Regions from separate parts of the Streptomyces sp. SID5643 genome, predicted to be linked through region 2. Evidence: riboswitches for the same ligand, from Rfam matches in the RefSeq annotation. Region 2 holds a riboswitch; the other holds the start of a gene.
The links. Region 2 has a riboswitch for cobalamin ahead of GTY56_RS14605 (cobalamin biosynthesis protein). Riboswitches for the same ligand answer to the same signal wherever they lie in the genome.
Positions count from the first base shown of each region.

Region 1 (4,185 bases), on a different contig from region 2:
CGGTGGGGGCGATGGCGAGCAGCAGGGAGTTGCGCATGCCGGTCGTGGCGACGCGCTCGCGCAGGGCCGCCCAGCGCTCCGGCCAGGTCAGCTCCACGTCGTAGTGGTCGGGGTGCAGCACGCCCCTGGCCGTACGGGTCTTCTCCCAGGCGGGAAGCGGCCCGTTGCGCTCGGCGAGGTCGGCGGAGGCCTCGTACGCCGCGAGCATGATCCGCTCGGCGATACGGGTGGAGAGGGCCTTGGCCTCCGGCGAGTCGAAGGGCAGCCGCAGCTTGAAGAAGACGTCCTGGAGGCCCATGGCCCCGAGGCCGACGGGACGCCAGCGGGCGTTGGAGCGGCCGGCCTGCTCGGTCGGGTAGAAGTTGATGTCCACGACCCGGTCGAGGAACGTCACGGCCGTGCGGACGGTCTCGTCCAGCCGTTCCCAGTCGAGATCACCGGTCGATGTGTCGACAAAGGAACCCAGGTTGACCGAGCCGAGGTTGCAGACCGCGGTCTCCCCGTCGCTGGTGACCTCCAGGATCTCCGTGCAGAGGTTGGAGGAGTGGACGACGTGGCCGGGCTCGGCGGTCTGGTTGGCGGTGCGGTTGGCGGCGTCCTTGAAGGTCATCCATCCGTTGCCGGTCTGCGCGAGGGTGCGCATCATGCGGCCGTACAGCTCACGGGCGGGCAGGGTCTTCTTCGCGAGGCCCTTCGCCTCGGCCGCCCGGTACGCGGCGTCGAACTCCTCGCCCCACAGGTCGACCAGCTCGGGCACGTCCGCGGGGGAGAACAGCGACCACTGCGCGTCGGTGTTCACGCGGCGCATGAACTCGTCCGGCACCCAGTGCGCCAGGTTCAGATTGTGCGTGCGGCGGGCGTCCTCGCCGGTGTTGTCGCGCAGCTCCAGGAACTCCTCGATGTCGGAGTGCCAGGTCTCCAGGTAGACCGCGGCGGCGCCCTTGCGGCGGCCGCCCTGGTTCACGGCGGCGACCGAGGCGTCGAGGGTCTTCAGGAACGGGACGATGCCGTTGGAGTGGCCGTTGGTGCCGCGGATCAGGGAACCGCGGGCGCGAATGCGGGAGTACGCGAGCCCGATGCCGCCGGCGTGCTTCGACAGCCGGGCCACCTGGTGGTACCGGTCGTAGATGGAGTCCAGCTCGTCCTTCGGGGAGTCGAGGAGGTAGCAGGACGACATCTGCGGGTGCCGGGTGCCCGAGTTGAAGAGGGTGGGGGAGGAGGGGAGGTAGTCGAGGCGGCTCATGAGTCCGTAGAGCGCGGCGACTTCGTCGACGGAGCGGCGGGTGTCGTCCTCGGCGAGACCGGCGGCGACCCGCAGCATGAAGTGCTGGGGCGTCTCGACGACCTTGCGGGTGAGCGGGTGACGCAGCAGATAGCGGCTGTGCAGGGTGCGCAGGCCGAAGTAGCCGAAGCGGTCGTCGGCGCCGGTGTCGACGAGCGCGTCGAGCCGGGCCGCGTGCAGCCGGACGAACTCGGCGGTGCGGTCGGCGATGAGGCCCTCGCGGTGGCCCACCGCCACGGACTCGGTGAAGGACGTGACGCCCTGCGAGGCGGCCTCCTCGCGGATGCCGATGGTCAGCAGCCGGGCGGCCAGCCGGGAGTAAGCGGGGTCCTCGGAGATCAGACCGGCCGCGGCCTCCGTCGCCAGCTCCCGCAACTCGCTCTCGTCCGCCTGTGCGGACCGGCCGCGCAACGCCGCGGCGGCGACCCGGCCGGGCTCGGCGTCGGGAAGGTCGGCGGTCAGCTCGGTCAGGGTCCGCAACAGCGCGGCACCGGGGGCGTCGTGCTCTTCTTCGCTGGCTGAGACCGGTTCGGCTGGCGCGATGGTCACGTGGGGCTCTCCCTCGCTCGGCACGGGGGCCTCGTCGAGGGCAGGGGGCAGTACGCGAGCGCAGGCGGCGTCGCGTCCACCGGCCCATTCCACGAGGCCCGGACGTCGGGGCACCACGGCCGGGTGGCCGGGTGCGCTGTCGGCAGGTCCTCGGACTGACGCTTGTGCACGAAACATGCACAAGTACACCGTTGCGGGACAGTTCCGGATTCGCACCGGATTCCCCTGCGGCGGCAGCGAGCATGAGCATACATCTTGTGTCGGGTTCCGGTGGCACCCCCAGATGTTGTGTCGCGGTGGTGTCAGAGCGTCAGCTTTACGTGACAGCGGGCCGCCGTGACGCTTGGTCACGGCGGCCCGCTGCGGGGTGTTCGTGGAGGGCCCGGGGGCCCTGGGATCAGTGTGCGGATCCGGCGGTCGCAGGCGGGAGTTCCACCTGGACTCCGGGGTCGCCCGCGTCCGCCGTGTAGTCCTCCGGCTTGGTCTCGTCGATGCCGTCGGGGGCCTTCAGGGCCCTCAGGACGAAGGTCAGGACCACCGTCACCACCACGTTCAGGACGAACGCCGTGAGGCCGATGTAGCCGATCTCCCCGATACCCGGGATCTCCTTCGCGGAGCCGCCGAAGTGCTTCTGGGTCGGGGAGGCCACGCCGTACGCGGCGACCGTGCCGTAGACCATGCCGACCGCCCAGCCCGCGAGCAGGGCCCAGCGGTGGAACCAGCGGGTGAACAGGCCGCCGACCAGGGCCGGGAAGGTCTGCAGGATCCAGATGCCGCCCAGCAGCTGGAAGTTGATGGCGACCGTCTTGTCCATGGTGAGGACGAAGGCCAGGGCACCCACCTTCACCAGCAGCGACACCAGCTTGGAGACCTTGGTCTCCTGCGCGGGGGTGGCGTCCGGCTTGATGAAGTCCTTGTAGATGTTGCGCGTGAAGAGGTTCGCGGCCGCGATGGACATGATGGCCGCGGGCACCAGCGCGCCGATGCCGATCGCCGCGAACGCCACGCCCGCGAACCAGTCCGGGAACATCGTCTCGAACAGCTGAGGGATCGCCAGCTGCCCGTTCTGCACCTTGATGCCGGCCGCGATCGCCATGAACCCGAGCAGCGCCAGCAGGCCCAGCATCAGCGAGTACAGCGGCAGGATCGTGGTGTTGCGCCGGATCACCTCACGGCTCTTCGAGGACAGCGTCGCCGTGATCGAGTGCGGGTACATGAAGAGGGCCAGCGCGGAGCCCAACGCCAGCGTGGCGTACGTCCACTGGCCCGGCTCCGCCGGTGTCAGCGCACCGCGCGGCGCGCCCGTCGCCGGGTTGGTCTGGCTGTACGCCTCACTGGCCTTGGCGAAGATGTCGTCGAAGCCGCCCAGCTTGATCGGGATGTAGATGATCGCCACCGCGATGACGATGTAGATCAGCGTGTCCTTCACGAACGCGATGAGCGCGGGGGCCCGCAGACCCGACGAGTACGTGTACGCCGCCAGCACGCCGAACGCGATCAGCAGCGGCAGGTCCTTGATGAACCAGTTGGTGTTCTCTCCGCCGCCGACGCCCATCACGTCCAGCACGGCCTGGATGCCGACCAGTTGGAGCGCGATGTACGGCATCGTCGCGAGGATGCCGGTGAGGGCCACGGCCAGCGACAGGCCCTTGGAGCCGAAGCGGCCGCGCACGAAGTCGGAGGTCGTGACGTAGCCGTGCTTGTGGGACACCGACCACAGGCGGGGGAGGAAGGTGAAGATCAGCGGGTACACCAGGATCGTGTACGGCACCGCGAAGAAGCCGGCCGCGCCCGCCGCGTAGATCGCCGCCGGCACGGCGACGAAGGTGTACGCCGTGTACAGGTCGCCGCCGAGCAGGAACCAGGTGATCCAGGTGCCGAACGAGCGGCCGCCCAGGCCCCATTCGTCGAGGCTGTGCTCGTTCTCGGCCTTGCGCCAGCGCGCGGCCAGGAAGCCCATGACCGTGACGGCCAGGAAGAAGAAGATGAAGACGCCGAGCGCGACGCCGTTCACGCCGTCCTTCACTGCGACGCACCGCCCTTCGCGGCCGAGCGGGCGCGCTGGTCACGCTGCCAGAGCTTGTAGGCGATCATCGTCAGGACGGTGGAGATGAGCACCCACGCCATCTGGTACCAGTAGAAGAACGGGATCCCGATGAAGACCGGGTCGGTCTTCGCGTAGGAGCCGACCCACAGCATGGCCACGAACGGCGCTATGAGGCAGACGGCGATGACGACGCGCACGGGCGTCACCACCGGCCCTCTGCTGACTTCCGGTGCTTGCGACATCAGGCGGCTCCGTCCCCTTGGTGATCACCTGTAGTGCGCAGGCAATCTAGGTCAGGGTGCGGCGA
Region 1 covers NZ_WWIC01000101.1:38,459-42,643, forward strand. Annotated here, with positions in the region: gene GTY56_RS12785 (ribonucleoside-diphosphate reductase subunit alpha) at 1-1,831, opposite strand, end outside; cobalamin riboswitch at 1,956-2,091, opposite strand; gene mctP (monocarboxylate uptake permease MctP) at 2,229-3,857, opposite strand; gene GTY56_RS12795 (DUF3311 domain-containing protein) at 3,854-4,120, opposite strand.
Region 1: linked by a shared signal. The riboswitch ahead of GTY56_RS12785 (ribonucleoside-diphosphate reductase subunit alpha) and the one ahead of GTY56_RS14605 (cobalamin biosynthesis protein) in region 2 are both predicted to bind cobalamin.

Region 2 (4,185 bases):
GAGCCCGCGCTCGCGCAGCCACTCCAGCGCCCGGACCGTCCCGCGGGTGCCGGGCACGATGACGAGGTCGGCGTCGGACAGCTCCTCCGGCCGGTCCACGAACCGCACCACGACGCCCGGCTCGGCGGCCAGGGCGTCCACGTCCGTGAAGTTGGACATCAGCGGCACGGCGCAGACCGCGACGCGCAGCACGTCCTCGCCGACGGGCGGGGCGACGACGGACTCCCGCACGGCCCCCCGCAGGGAGACCCTGAGGCCGTCCTCCTCGTCGATCCCGAGCCCGTGCCGGAACGGCAGCACGCCGTAGGTGTGCCGCCCGGTGAGCCCGTGCAGCATGTCCAGGCCCGGCTCCAGCAGGGAGACGTCCCCGCGGAACTTGTTGACGAGGAACCCCGCGACACAGGCCTGGTCCTCCGGCGACAGCAGCGCCACCGTCCCGAAGAACGAGGCGAACACACCGCCCCGGTCGATGTCGCCGACGACGAGCACGGGCAGCCCGGCGTTCCGGGCGATCCCCATGTTCACGATGTCCGTCCGCCGCAGATTGATCTCGGCGGGAGAACCGGCCCCCTCACAGATCACCGCGTCATACGTGCCCCGCAACTGCTCCAGGCAGTCCAGCACCGTTCCGAGCAACTGCTGCTGCCGCCCGCCGTGGTAGCCGCGCGCGCTCAGCTCCCCGACCGGCTTGCCCAGCAGCACGACCTGGCTGCTCTGCTCGCCGCCGGGCTTGAGCAGCACCGGATTCATCAGCGCGGTCGGCTCGATGCGGCAGGCCTGCGCCTGCATGGCCTGCGCCCGCCCGATCTCGGCCCCCTCCGTCGTCACGAAGGAGTTCAGGGACATGTTCTGCGCCTTGAAGGGCGCGACCTTCACGCCCTGCCGCACCAGCCACCGGCAGATCCCGGCGGTCACGACGCTCTTGCCGGCGTCGGAGGTGGTGCCGGCGACCAGAAGCCCACCGCTCATGTCATTTCCCCCTTCTCGATGCCCGCGCGCTCATCAGCAACCGCGCACCGGCGCACACCCCGAGCGCGAGCCACGTGACGCGCTTCGACAGCCGCACGGCCCGCTCGACGTCGTGCGTACCGACGGCCCGTCCCCGTGTGTTCAGCATGGGCCGGTGCTCCACCCGCCCGCCGTACGACAGCGTCCCGCCGAGCCGCACCCCGAGCGCCCCGGCGAACGAGGCCTCCACGGGCCCGGCGTTGGGACTCGGATGCCGCACCGCATCGGCCCGCCAGGCGCGCACGGCCCCGCGCGGATCCGGTCCGGCCAGCACCGCGAGTACGGCGGTCAGCCGCGCGCCCGGCCACCCCGCGAGGTCGTCCAGCCGCGCGGAGGCCCACCCGTACCGGCGGTACCGGGCCGACTTGTGCCCGACCATGGCGTCCAGGGTGTTGACGGCCCGGAACCCGAGCAGCCCCGGCACCCCGCCGACGGCCCCCCACACCAGTGCCCCCACCACCGCGTCGGAGGTGTTCTCGGCGACGGACTCGACCACGGCCCGGGCCATGCCGGCGGCGTCGAGGGCCTGCGGGTCCCGCCCGCACAGATGCGGCAGCCGCGCCCGGGCCGCCTCGACGTCCCCGGCCTCCAGGGCCTGCCCGATGGTCCGCGCCTCCCGGGCGAGTGAAGTCCCCCCGACGACGGCCCAGGTGGCGGCGCCGGTCAGCGTGACGGAGGCGACGGGGGACGTCCGTACGGCCCGCGCGGCGACGGACCCGAGGGCGACGGCCCCTCCGGCACACACGGCGGTGTGCAGCGCGCCCCACCCTCGGTGGTCCCGCCACAGCACCCGTTCCACGGCACCCGCGGCCCGCCCGAACGCGGCGACCGGATGCCCCCGGCGAGGATCACCGAGCAGCCGGTCACCGATCAGACCGGCGGCGGCACCGTACGCGAAGACGCGACCGGCACCCATGGGCTCAGCCGGCCAGAAGGGCGGGCGGGGGTGGGGTGGTGAACCTCGATCGGCAGCCGCGCATGGCGATATGTGTCCTCACTCAGGGTGTCCACGCCCTGGTTCGACGAGACCGGCGGTGAGAGTTCCTGGCTCCCGGGGATCACTACCCCGGTGACAGTGGCGGGACCGCGCCGGACTCGCACCGGCTTCCTCTCCTGCCGCCGTATTGGCCCCGGCAGTCCACCACGGCCGCGAACCGCCGTCAACTTGCCGTTGACCTGCGAGGGGAGAGTGTGGAGAACCCCACACCGGCCCCTGTGCACACACGACGACCGGGCGGCACGGGAGTCAGGTCCCGTGCCGCCCGGCGGACGATGTGCGGTCGGGCCGTCAGGCCACGATCAGATAGATGCCGTACCCGACGGCTGCCGCGCACGCCGCGAAGCACGCGTAGGCGCCGGTGACCGCGAGGCCCGCGGACCCGCCCTGGGCCACCGCCCGCTCGCGGCGGGACAGACCGGTGATGCCGAGGGTGAACAGGGCTACGAGAGCCACGGTGACCACGAGGCTGACGCCGAACACGGAGCCGAGGGCCGCCCAGTCGATCTTCATATCGGAGACTCTTCCTTGTTGCCGGTGGGCGGGGTCAGACCGTGGTGGTCGTGGAGGCCGTCCGCTCGGCGGTGGCCTGGGCGGGGAACGACGGCACGGACTCCGCCGGCGTGCCGGCCGGCGGCGGCGTGACCGCGGCCATCGCCGTGGTGACCACGCCCGCGGGCTCGGCGTCGTCGGTGTCGTTGACGTTGGTGTGGTCGACGATCTCCCGCCGCGACACCTTCCAGATGGCCGCGCTGGACGCGACGAGGAAGACGGCCACCACCGCGGTGCCCCAGGCGCCGAAGCCGGTGACGTACTCGGCGAGAGCGCCCACCAGGGCCGCCGCCGGCAGGGTCAGACCCCAGGCGACGAACATCCGCGTCGCGGTCGACCAGCGGACGACACCGCCCTTGCGGCCGAGCCCCGCGCCCATCACGGCGCCGGAGACGGAGTGCGTCGTGGAGAGGGAGAAACCGAGGTGCGAGGAGGCCAGGATGACCGTGGCCGCGGAGGTCTGGGCGGCGAAGCCCTGCTGCGGCTGGAGGTCGGTCAGGCCCTTGCCCATGGTGCGGATGATGCGCCAGCCGCCCAGGTAGGTGCCGAGCGCGATCGCGATGCCCGCGGAGAGGATGACCCACATGGGCGGGTCGGAGTCGGGGGCGAGGGTGCCGCCGGCGACCAGGGCGAGGGTGATGATGCCCATCGTCTTCTGCGCGTCGTTGGTGCCGTGCGCCAGGGAGACCAGGCCCGCCGACGCGATCTGGCCGGCCCGGTAGCCCTTCCGGGACGCCTCGCCGTCGGCCTTCTTGCCGAGGGAGTACGTCAGCCGGGTGGCCAGCATCGCCGCGATGCCCGCGACCAGCGGGGCGGCGATCGCCGGGATCAGGACCTTGGTGACCAGCACGTCACCGTGCACCGCCCCGACGCCCGCCGAGGCGATCGTGGCGCCGATCAGACCGCCCATGAGGGCGTGCGAGGAGCTGGACGGCAGACCGACCAGCCACGTCAGCAGGTTCCAGAGGATCGCGCCGACCAGGGCGGCGAAGATGACCTCGGGCCGGATGCCGGCCTCGTCGACGAGGCCCTTGGAGATCGTGTTGGCGACTTCGACGGACAGGAAGGCGCCGACCAGGTTGAGGACCGCGGACATGGCCACCGCAACCTTGGGCTTCATGGCGCCCGTGGAAATGGTGGTGGCCATCGCGTTCGCGGTGTCGTGGAAACCGTTCGTGAAATCGAACGCGAGTGCGGTTACCACCACAATCGCGAGGATCAGCGAGAAGCTTTCCATTTACCCAGGCAATCGTTCGAGGTCGTTGGCGGGACGACCGTAGGCAACCTGAGTGAACGGAAGATGAACTGGGGAGGGCGCAGGGGTGACCGCACAGGGGGTCGGGGCGACGCCCCTCGACGGCCGCTCCGGCGCCCGGTGGGCAGGCGCCCCGCGCGGTACCCCGTCAGCTGATCGAGTGACCCGTTGAAGGGGTTCTGCTCACCCGGCAGGATTCCGCCGCCGTCGCCCCTAAGGGCCCCCGGCCGGCAGCGCGTTGAGCCCCCGCCTGGCAGGATCGCGGCATGGCTGAGCAGCGAGGTGACGAGCGAGGCGGCGAGCGGGGCACGGGGGGCGCCCGGGAGTACGGACGGGAGGCGGGGGAGCCGCGGCGCAGAAGCGCGCGCCCCGA
Region 2 covers NZ_WWIC01000112.1:30,658-34,842, forward strand. Annotated here, with positions in the region: gene GTY56_RS14600 (cobyric acid synthase) at 1-969, opposite strand, end outside; gene GTY56_RS14605 (cobalamin biosynthesis protein) at 971-1,924, opposite strand; cobalamin riboswitch at 2,028-2,166, opposite strand; gene GTY56_RS14610 (hypothetical protein) at 2,297-2,518, opposite strand; gene GTY56_RS14615 (inorganic phosphate transporter) at 2,553-3,794, opposite strand; gene GTY56_RS14620 (class II aldolase/adducin family protein) at 4,079-4,185, shown strand, end outside.